Regions from separate parts of the Dorea hominis genome, predicted to be linked through region 3. Evidence: predicted binding sites of a transcription regulator. Region 3 holds the regulator's gene; each other region holds the start of a gene.
The links. The regulator Rex, encoded in region 3, represses fermentation and respiration genes when NADH is low (regulators of the CRP and FNR family bind a similar motif). The targets are predictions, from matches to a motif close to ATTGTTAANTANTTAACAAT.
Positions count from the first base shown of each region.

Region 1 (6,831 bases), on a different contig from region 3:
CCATCAATCGTTCCATCAATCGGAAGTTCTTCGGATTTTTTCACCTCAGATTCCTCTGCCAGCTCAAAAGGAAGCGTGATCACAAATATACTGCCGACTCCTTCTCTGCTTGAAACTTCAATCGTTCCGTTCATCTTATCAATAAGTGATTTTACGATCGCCATTCCAAGCCCCGTTCCTTTGTAAATACTTCTCGCATCGGAATGTTCCTGTGCAAATGGTTCAAATATATGCTCCAGAAATTCTTCAGTCATTCCGATTCCCGTGTCAGAGATTGTCCACTGGTATGTTACAATGCCATTTTCCATGCTGGCACAGCGCATTTTCGTCGTAATTCTGCCACCAAGTGTATTATATTTGATTGAATTACTGTATATGTTCAGGAAAATCTGGCGAAGATGCAGAGCGCTTCCATATACATATGGATATTTCACTTCGTCCATCGACCGTTCATATTCTAATGTAATTCCTGCCTCGGACGCACGCAGATCAATCATATTCAGAACATCCTGCGAAAGCTGATGAAGATCAAGTGCTTCATGCATCAGGTTCACTTCTCCATTTTCCAGCTTGCTCATCTGTAAAATGTCATTGATCAGCGATAACAGATGATTTGCTGAAATCATGATCTTCTTATAATTCTCTTTTACCAGTTCTTTATCATTTTCGTGTTTTTCATTAATACGGATCAGCCCGATAATTCCATTTAACGGAGTCCTGATATCGTGACTCATGCGCGACAGGAAGCTTGTCTTTGCTACATTTGCGCGTTCTGCTGCTTCTTTGGCTTCCCGAAGTTCTCTCTGCCTGCGCTCATCTTCTGTGACAATTGCCGTAACATCACTGTGATAACCGCCTAACACCTGTTCTTTTTCTCCTTTTTCATAACATGCCCCACCGCAACGCACATAGATCATGCCCTTATCCGGATGCTCCCATTGATAAGTATTTTCTGAAACATTTCCATCCAGCATTTCCTGCACACTGTCCTGCACAGATTGTACTGCTTTCTCCGGGATACGGGAATACCAGAAATCATAAACTTCTTCCTCTGATAAAAACTGTCCCTCGATTCCAAGTACCTCTTTCATCTTCGGATTTGCATACATCCGCGGCTTTTTTCCTTCCATTAGGCGGATATACCATATTCCAAATCCTGCAGTTTCCAGAATATTGTTTGTATCCTGCAGTTCACTTTTACTCTTTTCCTGTGCTTTAAATGCCTGCGCTATTACAATATTGATAATGATAAGCGCCGCCATAAGTGCCAGACCTAGGAGCGCCGTTGTCCCCGGAACGCTCACATTGGCTTTCTTTAACGGATATGTCACCGCAAGATTGTAATTTTTATATTTCTCACTAACCAGATAATTCCATTCTTTTTCAATCTTATCTGTCTTCTTTAACCGGACTCCTTCCTTCTTCGGAAGCGGAAGAAAACTCGCCCCGTCATCTTCCCATATGTAAATTGTCATTGTCTCTGTGAATGGCATTTTAGAAATAAATTCTGTAATGTCCGCTCCATCACCGGCATTTTTATCAATTACAGATTCCGCCTGATCCAGCACCATACCGCATGCCATTCTGGCACTTTTTTTATTCATATTTATCTGCAATTCCACACTTCCACCCAGAATAAATACAAATATAATAAATAAAATAAAATTAACCTTTCCTGCGCTCACATTTTTCCGAAACATGTGAAAACCTCCCATTTTATCCCCCTCTATCTTCAATGTCACTTTTTATCCATATTTTAGACTAAAATTCAGTCTTATTATACCATAAAGTGATACCCGAAAAAATTATTAAACAAAATCGTTACCTCTTTAAAGCAAAATTGTTATATAGTTAAGAAAGCTACGGATATCTCAAGTATGAAAGTGAGGGGGTGAGGATCTGAACAAATATTTACTGGAACAACTGTATAAACGCTACTACAGAGAACTGTATCTTTACATCTATTCACTCAGTTCAAACTGCACTGTAACTGACGATATTTTACAGGATACATTTTTAAAAGCCTGGCTTTCGCTGAAGGATTCTCACACCAATATGCGTGCCTGGCTTTATATGGTAGCGAGAAATCTTTACTACAATTATTATAAGAAAGCAAAAACTCTTGCATCACTGGAGGCAATCCATACAGAAGATGTAGCTCCTATTTCGGAATATTTTATCAAGAAGGATGTTCTGGAAGAAATTTTACAAAAAGAAGGGACAAAACAGCTTTGGGAAGCGATCCACCATTTAAAAGGACAGCAGAAAGAAGTCATTCTTTTACAATATTTTGGAGATTTTTCCCAGAAAGAAATTGCCGCCATGCTACGGCTCACTACCGGCAGCGTGAAAATGCTTGCCTATCGTGCGAAAAAAGAGCTCAAAAAATATCTTATATCATATCAGGAGGGAACAAGATGACTTATCGTGAATTAATTGAATTATATAAAGCCGGCGAACTTGAGCCGGAACAGCAAAAAAAAATAGAACAGGACATTGAGCGTCAGGAAGCTATTGGTGATTATCTTTATGAAAAAGAGGAAATTCCGGAATTAGGCGATGTATTTATGGAAAAAGACGATACCGATTTTATCAAAGTCGTCAACCGCTCTATCCGAAGTGCTTTCCGCAAACTTGGACTCGCTGTGCTTGCAGTCACACTTGTACTGGTGTTATTTATACAATTTTGCCTGCCGTCAGTCGTTTCCAGATTTTATTATAATCCTGCCAAAGAAGCCAAGGCCGGTCAATCCACCCAGACACAGTTCAGCCGGGATATGGCAGCTTACACAGAACTGTTTCTTCCGGGTAAGCGCAGAGTTTCTGCCACTGTGGAATCAAAAGGATATGGCGATTATAATTTTACAATTCCACAGACTTTCAGCATGACCGGAACGATGACAGATGTCTCCGGTTATATTACACGCGGAAAAATCCATTACTATGACAGCAATGTTTTAAAAACGCCAGTCGGCAATTCATTTTTCTGGAATCAGGCAGATGCAAAGTCAAAAACCTCTTCTGCTTCTGAAAATGTTGCATACATGGAAAAAGTTGCAGATTTGAAAGAAGACGAATCTATTTCCACAAGCGCCGGTGGAAACAAAGAAGATTCAAAAGCTTACATCAAAGATCTGGATTCACGTAAAATGTACTTAGCTTATGTATCTCTGGAAAATATTATGGATTATCCTTCTTTTGCAAAATATATTCAAAAGCAGAAGATCAACGAAGTATGGTGTGGTGTGCAGACAAATGCATTTGATTCTTTAGATGGTGATCCGTCCTATACACTCCATACCTCAAATATCGGTTTCGTATGCAATCCTTCTTCTTTCAGCCCGATTGCATGGAATGATAAGAAATATCCTAATTTATTTCCGGGATGTAAGATCAATAAAGATGGCTGGATTGATGAAGCAGATAGTGCAATTAAAAATCTATACAAAGGAAAATATGCGAAGCAGCATTTTCTGAGCCTTTTAAATTACCTTACCGATCAGGAAAAATTTGTACAGATGATGTCCGAATCCGGTAATACAGGAACTTTTAATGCCGGAATACTTGCACAGGCGAAATCCTATGTGAAGAAACACGGACTTCACATCTATGGATACGCAACCGTTACGGATAAAGAAACTCTGGAGGAACTGATTAATCAGAAAGAAGTCTATTCAATCTATACAGAAGAGATGCAGTAAAACTAAATTTGGGACGGGGATTTTCTAGAAAATCCCCGTCCCAAATTTAACACTTTATCACATTAAACCCATCGTTATTTTTTTAATTAATATGTTAAAAAATTATCACACTTTTTTTGAAATTATGCTATACTATAGACGGCAACAAAAAGATATATATAATTTCAGGAGGTAACTGATCATGATGGAGAGACTTAGAGCAATGCGTGAACCACTCAAATATGTACAGGGCAGAGATGCACTTTTGAAGTTTCAGGAAGAAATGGGCTATATGGGAAAAAGATGGTTATTTGTCTGTTCCCGGAGCGGATATAAAGCCTGCCACGATAAAATCGAGCAGAGTTTTAGAGATTTAGACGACTACAGACGTTATGAAATTTTCGGCGGCATTTCCAGCAAAAGTGAAATAGCCAAAATGCAAGACATTGTAAAAGAAGACAAAATAGACACTGTTGTTGCTGTCGGAGGTGGAAGTGCAGTCGATACAGCAAAAGCAACTGCATACTATTCAGGAAAACATATCGTTATTGTTCCTACGGTTGCTGCAACTGATGCACCATGTACCGGACTTTCCGTTATTTACAACGACGATCATAGTTTTGATAAATATTTATTCTATCCTACTAACCCGGATGCAGTCATGGTTGATACGACGGTCATCGCCAATGCGCCGGTAAAATTCCTCATTGCAGGAATGGGCGATGCACTCGGAACTTATTTTGAAGGTCGCGCTTCTATCCGTACTGAATCTGCCAGTCTGGAAGGTACTGGAATCACAAGAGCCGGTCAAGCACTTGCAAGATTGTGTTATGACACACTTCGTGAATATGGTAAACAGGCTGTAGAAGCATGCAAAGTACATGCTGTTACTCCTGCTTTGGAGAATATTGTAGAGGCAAATGTATATCTTTCCGGTGTTGGTGCTGATAATGTAAACTGTGCCGCTGCACACTCTTTCTACAACGGTGTAACTTCTCTTGGAATCGCACATGCCGACCACGGCTGCTGCGTTGCACTCGGAACATTGGTTCAGCTTATTCTGGAAGGTGTTCCAAAAGAAGAATTTGAAGAAGTACAGAATTTCTGTATGGAAGTCGGTCTTCCTGTTACACTTGAAGAAATTGGAGTTACTACTGCAGAACAGGTTGAAACAATCGCCAAAAATGCCTGTGTACCAGGTGAAACCATCCACAATCTTGCCGGCGACGTACAGCCGGTTGAACTGTATGATGCTATCCTTCAGGCAGATGCAATGGGTAAGCTCGCACTTGGCAAATAATATAATCATACATTAACAAACGGGGCTGGCGCTTTAATGATTACTAGCGCGCCAGCCCCGTTATATTTCTTAATTATAACATTTTTCTATGATTCCGCACCTACTGCATCTGATGCATTTTCCTTTTCCGGAAATAATTTTCCAAAAATAAAACGAATACACGGTCCGCAGTAAAAAATCTGCCAGAATAATGCAACCGGGAAATTAAAAAATGTTGTTTCAAACCATGTTGCAATCACATTTGCTCCTGCATTTTTGAAAAGTACTGTCGCGATCAGACTCATAACCGGACACATAATGCATACGATCATTGCAGAAATTGCAAGTACGATTACAATCTGTCTGTCCTTCGGTGTCACAATACGGAACGCAAGTGCATGTGCCATCTTATCTACTACAAAGAACTCCAGTAAAAATGCAACCGGCCACATGATTTTCATTTCTCCAAAAGCCATCAGGAAAATTTCATTGCTCATTCCACCCATGTTCAGTGCGATATTGTAACAGACCATGACGTAGACCATCAAAAATGACATCATCAGTGTAAAAAAAATGTTTTGAAATAAAGTTTTTGGCATTGTTTGTTCTCCTTTTCTCTCATAAATTCTTAAAATGGGTACAAAAAAAAAGACACTTGTGTTGTTCGTTAATCAAGCATACACTTGTGTCGTTTCCAATTAATACCAAAATCTTTATTTATTTTTCATACGGTTAATTATTCTAACAAATTCCCGTCGAAAATGCAACTCTCAACTCCAAAATATTCTTTGATTTTTACCAGGAAAGCATTATCTTACTTTCCTGGCATCTCTTTCATTTACATCTCATCTTATAACACATCATCATAACATATCTAAGACAATCGCTTCTGCTATTTCAGAGTTAATGTTCTGTCCTCTGCTGCTTTTGTCACAGGTACTTCCGCTTTCACAGATGCATTATCGATTGCAACACTGTAAGTCTTATGGATCAGGCAGTTTACCGGATCTTCTGTTGCAATTACAATCGCAAGGCTATGTCCCGGCTGCACCGTATATCTGGTCGCATTCAGATAAATGTTATAATCGTGATATTCACCCTTTTTAAGTTCAATACTGTTCTGCGCTGTCTCCGGTTCGTATCCTGCTTCCGGGTTACACAGGTCTGCAAATGCTCTTGTGATCACACGGTATTTTTTATGTACTGTCTTAAATTCAGCTTCATCAAATGCCGGAAGATCTCCGCCATTTACAATGCCACCTTCTTTTACGACCTCTACCGGAACAATATTTCTCTCCGGATCAACTGTCTGAATGCTGTCAAATTCCTCATCACACACATCGCAGAGAAGAACTGCAACTTCCACATCATCCATCTTACCGGAAATTTTTGAGTTTCCAAGCTTCATCGTAAGTGTATCTGCATCATTTCTGTTCTCCGGATGGAAATCGCATTCCGCATCTCCGTCTTTTAATGCAGCTCTCATCTTCAGGCACACAGTACCCTGCACTGTAACAGCTTTCTCAAATGGTGCTGTCACATAACGTTTGCCCATGTTGGTAGATGTAATACCCATCACGTCATCGAAGTTTTCTGCACTGATTCCGGCTTTCTCCCAGTCTGTATCGATCACTGCCTCTCCCGATTCAGCGCTGTTAAGCTTCATGCTGTCACTTACGAGCCATGACTTTTCTGTTTCCCACTTCTTCTGATCATAGTTCGTCTGTGCCAGAACTTCCGGCATCTCTTCTGCATCATTTTCCACATCAAACAGATAATGAGAAATCCATTTATTTACAACGTCATCATAGAATTGACCATTGAGCAAAATACCGTAATTTTTATTCGGCATAGTCGGTGTGATATGTGGTC
Region 1 is NZ_JACOOY010000003.1:166,172-173,002, reverse strand. It holds gene H8S07_RS03430 (ATP-binding protein) at 1-1,700, opposite strand, end outside; gene H8S07_RS03425 (RNA polymerase sigma factor) at 1,900-2,421, shown strand; gene H8S07_RS03420 (anti-sigma factor C-terminal domain-containing protein) at 2,418-3,701, shown strand; gene H8S07_RS03415 (glycerol dehydrogenase) at 3,886-4,980, shown strand; gene H8S07_RS03410 (DUF2798 domain-containing protein) at 5,067-5,558, opposite strand; gene H8S07_RS03405 (CocE/NonD family hydrolase) at 5,852-6,831, opposite strand, start outside.
Region 1: a site for Rex is predicted at 3,792-3,811, ahead of H8S07_RS03415 (glycerol dehydrogenase). Genes of this name have one in related genera too.

Region 2 (6,831 bases), on a different contig from region 3:
GATACCTACTTTTACCGGTGCCGGCTGGTTGTAGAATTTCACCCATAAGCACTCTAACAGCTCTTTTGCTCTATCATCATCCAGAATTCCTGCTTCCGTATCTGCCTCGTAGTATTTGATCAGATGCTGGTCAAGACGTCCCGGGCTGAATGCATCCCATGGGTTCAGCTCTGTTGTAACTGCCAGATGTGTGAACCAGTATAACTGGATTGCCTGCCAGTATGTCTTTGGTGCATGTGCAGGAACAACTTCCAAGTTGGCTGCGATCTGTTTTAATTCTTCTTTACGAACCGGATCAGCTTCTTTCTCAGCCATCTCCAGTGCTAATTCATGATATCTCTCGCCAAGGATGATCACTGCGTCGCAGGAAATATCCATAGCTTTTAACTCTTCCATCTTGTCGTATGCTTCCGGATCATTTAAGAAATCAAGCGAATCCATTGTCTTCTTGATTTTCTCTTTGTAATCCATATATCCGGTTGTAAATACCTGTTCTCCACCACATGTATGTCCCGGTCCTCTCTGCTCCATGAACTCGGTGAACATACCTGCTGAATAGCAGTCATTCCACTCCGGAGTCATAGTTGCAAGAAGTTTTTCTCTCATGCTGCGTCCCTGCCAGAATGGGATGATCTCCTCTGCCTGAAGCTTTCTGTCTTCTTCTGTTGTATGGAAAGATACAAGGTCACGCTCGCTCATAACTGTCATATCTTCTACGCTGTGGCAACAAAGTTCCGGGAATGTCGGAGATGCCTGCGGGTCTTTTCCTTTTTCACCTACGATCAGTTCTCCATCACCCAGATATAATGTCTTCTTGGAGAAATACTCTTTTAATACCATAGATCTCATTACAGGAATAGAATATTTTCCATCATTCTCTCTGTAAAAATCTGTCTCGATCTTCGCTCTCTCCAAGTCGATATGTACCGGTGTTGTTACACTCAGTTCTCTCAGTTTCTGAATTCTTTCATTCATGCCTCTTTTTGCCATTGTTTTAACCTCCTATTCTGGTATTTGAGAAGCCTTCATCCTGGAAAAGTTTTACAAAACCTTCCATCTCTTCATTTGTTGGTGCCGTTAAATCAGTTCCTTTATATTCCATATCCAGTTTTGGATACTTGCTGCTTCCTGTATTATGGTACGGCAACAAATTCACCTGTGCCGGATGGATATTGTGTTCTTTTAAGAACTGAATGGTTGCCTTCATATTCTCATCATTGCCATTCACTTCTTTGACTGTCGGAATACGGATGTAAATCCTTGCTCCTGCATCCGATAATTTCACAAGGTTCTCAAGAATCAGTCTGTTATCTACGCCTATGTACTTCTTGTGAAGCTCCGGATTCATCACTTTCACATCATATAAAAATGTATCTACATACGGTAAAACCGCTTCAAATTTATCATACGGCACATATCCGCACGTATCAATTGTTAAAGAAATCTCTTCCTTCTTAAGTGCTTTGGCAATTTCCAGCACATACTCCGTAGACATTGCCATAACTTCTCCGCCGGAAAGAGTAACACCGCCGCCGGATTGCTCGTAGAACATCAGATCCTTCATCAGTTCTTTTACCAGTTCTTTTACCGGATACTCTTCTCCCACTGTCTCACGGATTCCTTCCGGGCAGTAATTCTCACACTTTCCGCAAAGATTACACAGAGATTTGTCAAGAACCGGTTTTCCCTCCGTCATTGAAATCGCGCTCTGCGGACAGACTTTTGCACAGGCTCCGCATCCAATGCATTTTTCCTTATCGTACTGAAGTTCTCTTTCAAATCGCTGCGTCTCCGGATTGTGACACCAGACACATTTCAGTGGGCATCCCTTAAAAAAAACGGTAGTACGAATTCCATCTCCGTCATGAATAGAATACTTCTGGATATTCGTAATATAATTCATGATCTTACTCCTTCCCGTTACTTTTGTTTTACTGTTAGACTTTTGTTTGTACTTTAGTCTAATAATAACAAAGAAAGAGAAGTTTGTCAATCTGTTATCAAACTTCTCTTTCCTTATTCTCTTATTCTTCGCGCTGTCTCCATGCCGTTTAATTCTTTCATGTAGGTGTCAAGAAACAGCAGTTCCATAGCAGTACTGTATTCAAAAGGTTTCTTTCAATCTCTACATCTTCACAGATGACAATTTCTCTCATCCATTACTCCTCTTCATTCTTCTCCATAAATTCCGTCTCAACCAGCTCCCATATCTCATCTCTTCCCTGCTTCGTCACAGATGAAAATGGAATAACAATCGTTCCCGGAAGCAGATTTAATCCTTGGCGAATTGCTTTGATCTGCTTTTGTACCTGGCTGCGCTTGATCTTATCTAATTTAGTCGCGATAATGATCGGATTGAATCCCTGCTCCACGATCCAACTGTACATCAGTTTGTCGTTCGCAGACGGATCATGCCGGATATCAATCAGAAGAAAGACTGCCTTCAACTGTTCCGATCCATGGAGATACCGCTCAATGAGCTGACCCCATTTCGCTTTTTCCTGCTCAGATACTTTTGCATATCCATATCCCGGAAGATCTACCAGATATAATTCTTCATTAATATTGTAAAAATTAATCGTCTGTGTCTTTCCTGGTGTCGCGGAAATACGCGCAAATGATTTCCGATTCATGAGAGCATTAATGAGGGATGATTTTCCAACATTTGATTTTCCTGCAAATGCAATTTCCGGATGTTCATTTTCCGGTAATTTACTTGTAATTCCACATACTGTTTCCAGATTCAGGCTTCTTATAACCATATTCTTTTCCCCCTTTTAACGCTTTAATGCAAGCTTCAATACTTCATCCATATGAGAAACCGGAATGATCTCCAGTCCTTTTGTAATCTCTGTTGATATCTCTTCTACATCCGCTTTATTTTCCTTTGGAACAAGAACTGTCAGGATTCCCGCATTTTTAGCAGCGAGAAGCTTTTCTTTCAGACCTCCGATTGGAAGAACCCTTCCACGCAGCGTAATTTCTCCGGTCATTGCCAGATCTGCACGGACTTTTTTCCCTGTAACAGCCGAAAAGATTGCTGTTGCCATTGTAATTCCCGCCGACGGACCATCTTTTGGCACTGCACCTTCCGGTATATGTATATGAATATCATGCTCTTTGAAAAATTTCTCGTCAATCTTATGCTCCGAGCTGACGGAGCGGATATAACTGATACCTGTACGCGCGGATTCTTTCATCACATCTCCGAGCTGACCGGTCAGCAGGATTTCGCCTTCTCCCGGCATGACATTTACTTCAATCTGAAGCGTATCGCCGCCAACACTTGTCCATGCAAGTCCCCGCACAATACCAACTTCATCCTTGTCATTTTTCATCTGATAGCTGAACAGCTCTCTTCCGAGATAATGTTCCAGATTCCTTTCTGTCACGCGTACGGCTTTCTTCTTATCTTCCAAAATCTCTCTTGCTGTTTTGCGGCAGATATCAGCAATTTTACGTTCCATCTGCCTGACTCCGGCTTCTTTTGTATAATTTCTTGCAATCTTCCACAGAGCTTTCTTGCTGATCGACAGTTGTTTTTCTTTTAAACCGTGCTTTTTCAGCTGTTTCGGGATCAGGTGTTCTCTTGCAATATGAAGTTTTTCATTTTCCGTATAACTGCTGATCTCAATCACTTCCATACGATCTAAAAGCGGTCTTGGAATCGTCTGTAATGTATTCGCTGTTGTCACGAATAATACTTCCGAAAGATCCAGCGGAACCTCCAGGTAATGATCTCTGAAATTCTTGTTCTGCTCCGCATCCAGTACTTCCAGAAGTGCTGAAAATGTATCCCCTTTATAATCATTGCTGACTTTGTCGATCTCATCCAGAAGGAGCAGTGGGTTCTTCACTCCGGCATTCTTCACAGCCGCTGCAATTCTTCCCGGCATCGCTCCGACATAAGTTTTTCTGTGACCGCGGATCTCTGCCTCATCTCGTACGCCTCCGAGTGAAATACGCACATACGGCTTCTTCAAAGCATGCGCCAGTGATTTTGCGATGGATGTCTTACCGGTTCCCGGAGGTCCAACCAGGCAGAGGATCGGTGCATCTGTGTTCTTCGTCAGAGCGCGTACCGCCAGAAATTCAAGCACACGTTCCTTTACTTTGTCCAGTCCATAATGATCTTCGTCCAAAATCTTTTTGGCATATGCAATATCTTTGTGTTCTTTGCACATATGATCCCACGGCATATCCAGCATCGTTTCGATATAAGTACGGATAACTCCCGACTCTGCCGGATTATTCATGGAATTACGGAATCTCCGTATCTCTTTGGAAATCTTCTCTTTTACTTCATCCGGTGCCTCCAGCGCATCACACTTCTGCTGAAATTCATCCGCATCCGATAACTGATTTTCATCTCCAAGCTCTTCACGAATCAGTTTGAGTTCTTCACGCAGAATATATTCCCGCTGGTTTTTATCCACGCGTTCTTTAATCTTTTCCTGTAATTCTTCTTTAATATTAAGTACCTGAATCTCATTCACAAGCTTATAGGCAAGTTTGTCATACCGTTTCATAAGATTCGTTTCTTCCAGAAATTCCTGATATTCCGGATAAGACATCGGAACATTGGCATTGATCACATTTACCATTTTCTTAAGATCTGTGATCTGATCGATCTGATCTGAAAATTCCTTCGCAATCTTTGGATTCTTTGCCATGTATTCTTTGAAAATATCCCGGAGTCCCTGCACCATTGCTTCCAGATTGAGTGGTGACTGTTCTGCTCCGGTATCTTCCCATGAAGTATCCACATCCTCTCGCACTGCAACCATTCCGCGCAGATATGGCTCTTTAAACTCCAGATCAATGAGTTCTGCTCTCTGCTCTCCGCTTATCAGAACACGGCTGATCTTCTTCGGAAGCTTCACAATCTGTTTGATTGTTGCAATACATCCGATTCTGTGTATATCTGTCACATCCGGATCTTCTGTCTCTATCTCATACTGCCCTGTCAGGAAAATCTTCTCTCCTTCTGTCATAGCCTGGTCAATTGCCTGCAGTGATTTCTCACGGCTCACATCAAAATGTGCCACCATTTCTGGCAGGATCGTCATTCCACGCAGTGCCACAACAGGCAGACTTATTCTTTCATTTTCCATATATACTCTCCTGTTTTATCTTCTTGGATCTCTTTCGTGCTTTTCTTATAAAACTGAAAGCTTCTCCGGCTCTTCTCATACAAAGTTGAAAAGCTTCTCCGGCTAATATATAAAAGCAGGCGGGCACAATTACCTGTACCCGCCCCATAATTACGCACTCTCTGAACTTATCATCTCATGCTCACATACAGGTTCACCAATGCCTTTTACTACATCTTTCGTAATCCTGCACGTCTTCAACGTCTCATCGGAAGGTGCTTTATACATAATATCCATCATGATGTTCTCCATAATTGCACGGAGTCCTCTGGCACCTGTTCTTCTCTTAAGTGACGTCTCAGCTATCTCTTCAAGCGCAGCCCTATCAAATGTAAGATCCACACCATCAAATTCCAGCATCTTCTGATATTGTTTCACAATTGCATTCTTTGGTTCTGTTAAAATAGATATCAACGCATCACGGTCTAACATCTCCAGTGTTACATTCACCGGCACACGTCCGACCAGCTCCGGAATCAATCCGAATTTTACAAGATCCTGTGGAAGGACCTGTTTCAGCAGACGATCCACGTCATCTTCATGCTTCTCTGCAATCTCTACATTGAAACCAATAGATTTCTGATCGATACGTTTCTCAATGATCTTCTCAATTCCTTCAAACGCACCACCACAGATAAACAAAATATTCGTAGTGTCGATCTGGATCAGTTCCTGATGTGGATGTTTTCGTCCGCCCTGTGGCGGAACACTTGCCACGGTTCCTTCAATAATCTTCAACAATGCCTGCTGTACACCTTCTCCGGATACGTCTCTTGTAATTGATGGGTTCTCGGATTTTCTAGTAATCTTATCAATCTCATCAATATATATAATTCCATATTCTGCGCGCTCAATATCGCCATCTGCTGCCTGGATGATCTTAAGCAGAATGTTCTCAACATCTTCACCGACATAACCGGCTTCTGTAAGTGCAGTTGCATCCGCAATTGCAAATGGAACATTCAGGATCTTTGCAAGCGATTGTGCCAGAAGCGTCTTGCCACAACCAGTAGGTCCAAGCATCAGAATGTTACTCTTTGAAAGCTCCACACCGTCTCTTCCTGCCATAATCCGTTTATAATGATTATAAACTGCTACGGAAAGAACCTTCTTTGCTTCTTCCTGACCGATCACATACTCATCAAGAAATGCTTTGATTTCTTCTGGCTTTAACAGATTGATATCTGAGAACGGATTCCATCCGGCATTACTGTCCGGATTCATCTCCTCCTCGATAATCTCTGCGCACACTTCAACACAGTCATCACAGATATATACGCCTTCCGGTCCTGCGATCAGCTTACGCACCTGCGACTGTGTCTTATTACAAAACGAACATCTCACCTGATCATCGTTTCTTCCTGCCATTTTCTCACCTCATATCCCGGAGAACCGTCTTAGCGACGTGTAATTACCTCGTCGATCAGACCATACTCCTTTGCTTCCTCAGCCGACATAAAGTTATCACGGTCTGTGTCCCGGCTGATGACTTCTAACGGCTGTCCTGTATTCTCTGCAAGGATCTGATTCAGTTTCTGGCGTGTTTTCAAAATATGATCAGCCGCAATCTGAATCTCTGTAGCCTGTCCCTGCGCACCACCGGATGGCTGATGGATCATAATCTCCGCATTCGGGAGTGCAAGTCTCTTTCCTTTAGTTCCACCGGAGAGAAGGAAAG
Region 2 is NZ_JACOOY010000023.1:2,811-9,641, forward strand. It holds gene hypD (trans-4-hydroxy-L-proline dehydratase) at 1-990, opposite strand, end outside; gene H8S07_RS13450 (trans-4-hydroxy-L-proline dehydratase activase) at 995-1,903, opposite strand; gene yihA (ribosome biogenesis GTP-binding protein YihA/YsxC) at 2,160-2,762, opposite strand; gene lon (endopeptidase La) at 2,778-5,114, opposite strand; gene clpX (ATP-dependent Clp protease ATP-binding subunit ClpX) at 5,265-6,521, opposite strand; gene clpP (ATP-dependent Clp endopeptidase proteolytic subunit ClpP) at 6,551-6,831, opposite strand, start outside.
Region 2: a site for Rex is predicted at 1,986-2,005, ahead of H8S07_RS13450 (trans-4-hydroxy-L-proline dehydratase activase). Genes of this name have one in related genera too.

Region 3 (6,831 bases):
AGACATCCACAAACTCTGTGGCAACAATTTTTGCATGGACAGGAGCACTACGTAAACGTGGTGAGATGGATGGAAACAAAGAGCTGATGGCATTTGCAGACAAGCTGGAAAAAGCGACGATTGATACAATTGAAAGCGGCAAAATGACAAAAGACCTGGCACTTATTACAACACTTGAGAATCCGACTGTGCTGAACAGCGAAGACTTTATTAAAGCAATTGCAGAAAAATTAAAAGAGGACTAAACTTTACATAGATTTTACGGAAAACAGATATACTTCAAACAGAACTATGGTATTTTTGTAAAAGGCAAAAAAGTAAAAGGAGTACTGTTATGAAGAATATATATTGTAATCGGGAATTATCGTGGTTAAAGTTTAATGAACGTGTATTAGAAGAGGCAGAGAGTAAAGACGTTCCATTATGTGAACGTCTTACCTTTGCCTCTATTTTTCAGACAAATCTGGATGAATTTTTTATGGTCAGAGTCGGATCGCTGCAGGATCAGATGTTACTGCACAAAGAAATCCGTGACAACAAAACAAAGAAGACAGCCAAAGAACAGATCGAGGCAATTCTGGAAGAAGTAAAGCGGCTTGGCAAAAGACACGGGAAAGCTTTCGAAAATCTTTTGCAGGAACTGGAAGCGTATGGCGTACGTTTTGTAGATTTCCGGCATATCGACGAGGGAGCCAGTCAGAGACTGGAACGATATTTTAAGACAGAGATTGCACCTCTCATTTCGCCTACGATCATCAGCAAGAGACAGCCGTTTCCATTTCTTAGGAACAAAGATATCTATATTGTTGCAGTACTGGAAACGAAGAGTAAAAAAGAGCGTCTCGGTATCATTCCGTGCTCAAACAATGTGTTTAAACGTCTGATCGAACTGCCGGATCATCCGGGCACTTTTATGCTGTCAGAAGAATTTATCCTGCATTATGTGCCGGAAGTATTTAAAGGATACCGTATCAAGGCAAAATCTGTGATTCGTATTACAAGAAATGCGGATATCGATGCGGATGCATTGTATGATGAAGATCTGGATTATCGTGATTTTATGGCAGATCTTATCAAAAAGCGTAAAAAACTGACTCCGGTTCGCATAGAATTTTCAAGAGAAATGAATAAAAATGTTGTTGCAACATTGTGTAAATATCTGGAAATGGACAAGACGCATGTGTTTTTGTCGGATGCACCGCTGGATCTCTCATTTGTATTTGAAATCCAGGATCGTCTGAGAAAAAATCCGGAACTGTTTTATGAGAAAAAGGTGCCGCAGAAATCACCGATGTTTCAGGATGGTGAGAGTATTCTTGCGCAGATACGCAGGGAAGATAAGTTACTTTCCTATCCATATGAGTCTATCCGCCCATTTCTTCATATGTTAAATGAGGCGGCAGAAGATCCGGATGTTATTTCAATAAAAATGACTCTGTACCGCCTTGCAAAGCAGAGCAAAGTCGTGGAAGCACTGGTAGAGGCGGCAGAGAATGGAAAAGAGGTTATTGTTCTTGTAGAGCTGCGTGCAAGATTTGATGAAGAAAATAATATTGAATGGTCCAGAAGACTGGAAGATGCCGGATGTCAGGTAATCTATGGGCTGGATGGATATAAAGTGCATTCCAAGCTGTGTTTGATTACAAGAAAAAATGATAATCATGTGGAATATTTTACACAGATCGGAACGGGAAATTATAATGAGAAAACATCCAGACTGTATACAGATTTATCCCTGATGACATCAGATCCTGCAATTGGTCTGGAAGCATCCAATGTATTCCAGGCACTTCTGAAAGGTGAAGTTGTTGAACAGTCAGAGAAACTTCTTGTCGCACCAAAATGCCTGCAGAACCGTGTGCTGGAAATGATTGATGAGGAAATTGAACACGCCAGACATGAAGAACCGGCATATGTCGGTGTGAAATTAAATTCGCTGACAGATAAGAAAATCATTGATAAACTGGCGGAAGCGTCAAAAGCAGGTGTAAAAATTGATCTTGTAATACGTGGAATCTGTTGTCTGCTGCCGGGAGTTCCGGAAAAGACAGAAAATATCCGCGTGATCAGTATTGTAGGACGTTTTCTGGAACATTCCCGTATTTATATTTTCGGAACAGAAGAGCGCAGTAAAGTTTATATCGCATCGGCGGATTTTATGACAAGAAATACGGTACGCCGCGTGGAGGTAGCTGCGCCGGTGGAGGATGTAAGATTGAAGGAATGTCTGCTTAAAGATTTCCGGATTATGTTAAATGACAATGTCCAGGCGCGGAAAATGAACCCGGATGGAAATTATACAAGAATAAGGAATGACAAAGAGCCACTTTCTGCCCAGGAATATTTTTATGAGGAGGCTTATAAAAAAGCCGGAAAAAAAGAGCAGCCACAGGTGAAAACGGAAACGGCAGAATCATAATGAGATGGACAATCGAATAAAGATGAAGTGATGATTCGGTATGATTATATAATTGGAATTGCACCGTTAAGTAAAAAAGGCTTTAACTTCTCGCAGTCAAAGCCTTTTTGTATTATTTATCTTATGCGATAAGAACAGTAGTTTTGACTAAGATAATTTAGTCTTCAGCAAGAATTTCCCAGTTTTTATAAAGAGTTTCCAACTCTTCCGCAATCTGTACTTTCTCTTTGGCGAGTTCCTGGCATTTGACAGAGTTTGTGAAAATCTCTTCTTGCACCATAAGATCATCAATTTCCCGGTCGCGGTCTTCGAGTACGCTGATGCGTTCTTCCGTCTTTTTTAATTCATTCTGGCGTTTGCGTTCCTTAGCCTGCAGTTCTTTTTGTTCCTGCCAGCTTAATTTGGAAGCGGAGACTTCACCGGAATCGGTGGAAGAATCAGAAGTCATATCGATATTTTCTGTATATGCAGCTGTGAGTTCTTCCTTTTTCTCCAGATAATAATCGTAATTTCCAATGTAATTGACAAACGTATGATGCGTAAGATCCAGGATTCTTGTGGCAGTCTGATTGATGAAATAACGGTCATGCGAAACATAGAGCAGTGTTCCGGTATAATTATTCAGCGCTTTTTCCAGAATTTCTTTTGAGGTAATGTCTAAATGGTTGGTCGGCTCATCGAGGATCAGGAAGTTTGCTTCAGAGAGCATAAGCTTTGCAAGAGAAACACGTCCTCTTTCACCACCGCTTAAATCGGAAATCCGTTTAAAGACATCGTCTCCGGTAAATAAGAATGCTGCAAGCATGTTCCGGATCTGCGTATTTGTAAGAGTCGGGTAATCATCCGAAATCTCTTCAAAGATTGTCTTTTCCATATGGAGCACATGGTGTTCCTGATCGTAGTAGCCAATCTGGACATTCGTACCAAGGGTGAAAGTTCCGTTGTCTGCAGGGAGAACCTGATTTAAAATCTTAAGCAGAGTCGTCTTGCCGGTTCCATTATCGCCGATGATCGCAACGTGTTCGCCACGCTTGATCTCAAAACTGATATCTGAAAATAACGTCTGTGGTGGAAAGGCTTTACTTAAATGTTCTACCGTCAGTACATCATTACCGCTGATGGTTGCAGGTTCAAGCTTTAACTGAAAGTCTTTGTTTGTTTCTATCGGTTTTTCTACCGGCTTGATCTTCTCAAGCATTTTCTCACGGCTTTCCGCCCGTTTGATTGATTTCTCGCGGTTGAAAGAGCGGAGCTTTTCAATAACAGCTTCCTGATGCTTGATCTCTTGCTGTTGGTTGAGATATTCTTTGATACGCGCTTCGCGGATCTGCTGTTTTTTCTGAGAGTAATCAGTATAATTACCAGAATAAGTCATCAGTTCACCGTTTTCTATTTCGATGACTTTCGTAACAATCCGGTTCAGAAAATAACGGTCGTGTGAGACGATCAGTACTGCACCCGGATAATTTAATATGTAAGTTTCCAGCCACGTGATTGAATTCAGATCCAGGTGGTTGGTCGGCTCGTCCAGAAGCAGGATATCCGGTTTAGTAAGCAGAAGTTTGCCGAGAGAAACACGGGTTTTCTGTCCTCCGGAGAGCGTATTCACCGGCTTGGTAAATTCTTCTTCCTGAAAACCTAGTCCCTTTAAGACGCCAGTCAGTTCGCTTTCATAAGCATATCCATTTTCGCGTTCAAATGCTGCGGTCAGCCGGTTGTAGGAGTCCATGTGGTCTTCCAGAGAGTCTCCACTTAAGTCCTTCATCTCCAGTTCCAACTGACGGATCTTCTGTTCCATGGCAATGATATCTGCTTTTGCCGTGCGCACTTCTTCGTAGATCGAACGATCTGTATTCATGTCCTGATGCTGGGCGAGATATCCCATAGTCTTTCCTTTGGTCAGGATGACGGAACCACCATCTGACGGCAGTTCTCCGGCAATTATCTTGAAAATAGTAGATTTGCCGGCTCCGTTCGGGCCTACAAGGGCAGCTTTCTCATGATCTTCTATATGAAAAGAACCATCTTTCACAATGATTTCTTCACCAAATGCTTTGTTAATTCCATGACAGGCGAGTATCATAAAAAATTCCTCCTTATCTGTTCACATACGTTCTTATTATAGCGAAAACGTAATAAAAAAACTACTAAAAAATTGACTTTATTCATACAATTTTATATAATAACAGTTAGAATACATATGGGAAGGTGAAAAAATTGGATAATCGAGGAATATCACAGGCAGTCATCCGACGTTTGCCGCGATATTATAGATATTTAGGAGAACTCCTTGAAAATGGGGTAGAACGTATTTCTTCTAACGATCTGAGCAAAAGGATGAAGGTTACTGCGTCTCAGATTCGTCAGGATCTTAACAATTTCGGAGGATTCGGACAGCAGGGATACGGCTATAATGTCAAATATCTATATACAGAGATCGGCAAAATCCTGGGACTGGAAGAAGATCATAAGATCATAATCATTGGTGCAGGTAATTTGGGACAGGCACTTGCAAATTATGCAGCGTTTGAAAAACGTGGATTTATCCTGACCGGAATTTTTGATGTAAATCCGCGTCTGGAGGGAGTTGCGATTCGTGGAGTGCCGATCCGCATGATGGACGAGTTGAAGTCCTTTGTCCAGAAGAATGATGTAGAGATTGCTGTACTTACAATTCCAAAAGAGAAGGCAATCGAAGTTGCGAATATGCTTGTGGAGAACGGCGTGCGCGCGATTTGGAACTTTGCACATACAGACCTCAATCTGCCGGATAACATCATTGTTGAGAATGTGCATTTGTCAGAGAGTCTGATGCAGTTATCTTATAACATCAGTCGTTATAATGAAGACCAGCGCAAAAAAGGAAAGAACTAGTAAAAGCAGACGTATAGAAACAGGCATGTGTATACAGGCTTGTTTTTATACGTCCTTTTTATATGATACCAGAGCAGAAAAGCCTGCATTCATGTGAGCTTGTCAGTAAGCGGATGTAAGGTTTTGTGACTCCGCAGGTGTCATAAGTACGATTATATTAGGGAGATGAGCATATGAGGTTTTTACCGGATGGAGACAGTATGAAGGCGGCAGATAAGGATACGATAGAGAATCTCGGTATCCCATCACTGGAACTGATGGAACGTGCGGCGAGGAGTTGTATTGATTCCATGAAAAAGGAAAAGCTGGATTTTACAGATGTTCTGATTGTCTGTGGATCGGGAAATAATGGCGGAGATGGTTTTGCTATCGCGAGACTTTTAAAAGAAGAAGGATGTGCGGTTACTGTTTTTATGGCGGGGAATCCGGCACATTTAAGTGCGGAATGCCGATATCAGTGGAAGCTTTTTGAAAGCATTGGAGGATCGATCCGCGACCACTACCCGGATGGCACATACAGCCTGATCATTGATGCTATATTCGGTGTTGGTCTGAGTCGTGAAGTAACCGGGCATTACCGGGAAGTTATTGAGTGGATGAATGAAGCGTCCGGAACAAAAGTTGCAGTGGATATTCCATCGGGAATCAATGCCGGAAATGGTTGTGTGCTTGGTATTGCATTCCGCGCAGATTATACAGTGACGTTTCAGGTTGAGAAGATCGGACTTATCTTTTATCCTGGAAAAGAATATGCAGGTAAAGTCACAGTGACAGATATCGGAATATCACTCCGGACGATGGAGAAGAACAAGAACATTGCATATCTGCCGGACAGAGAGGAATATATCAGAATGCTGCCGGACAGACCGGAAGATTCCAATAAGGGTACTTATGGAAGGCTGCTTGTGATCGCCGGAAGTAAAGGGATGAGCGGAGCTGCATTTCTTAATGCAATGGCAGCTTATCGGATGGGAGCCGGACTGGTGCAGATTTATACGGAGGAATCGAATCGGATCATTTTACAGGCACTCCTGCCGGAAGCAATCATCACAACCTATACAGAATTTGACAAGGAAGAAGTGAAACGGCTTTTAAGCCACGCAGATGCGGTATGCATTGGTTCCGGACTTAGCAGATCCAAGACTGCAAAGAAGATTTTAAAAACCGTATTGTCCAATGTGGAAGTAGCATGTGTGATCGATGCAGATGGACTGAATCTGCTTGCGGAGCATTTGAAATATACAGAATATCTTACAGAAGGAAGTTTTATCCTGACTCCGCATATGAAAGAGATGTCCAGACTGACCGGACTTTCTGTTCCTGAAATCAGAGCTAACAGACAGCAGGTGCTGGAATCTCTGACGGAAGAATGGAACGTTACCTGTGTCCTGAAAGATTCAAGAACGTTGATCGGAGAAGCCGGAAAACGGACCTGTGTCAATACAAGTGGCTGTCAGGCGCTGGCAAAAGGCGGTTCCGGAGATGTGCTTTGCGGTGTGATCGCCGGACTTCTGGCACAAGGAATCAGTACATTCGAG
Region 3 is NZ_JACOOY010000002.1:174,464-181,294, forward strand. It holds gene H8S07_RS02220 (NADP-dependent isocitrate dehydrogenase) at 1-245, shown strand, start outside; gene ppk1 (polyphosphate kinase 1) at 335-2,419, shown strand; gene abc-f (ribosomal protection-like ABC-F family protein) at 2,577-4,502, opposite strand; gene H8S07_RS02235 (redox-sensing transcriptional repressor Rex) at 4,637-5,293, shown strand; gene H8S07_RS02240 (NAD(P)H-hydrate dehydratase) at 5,467-6,831, shown strand, end outside.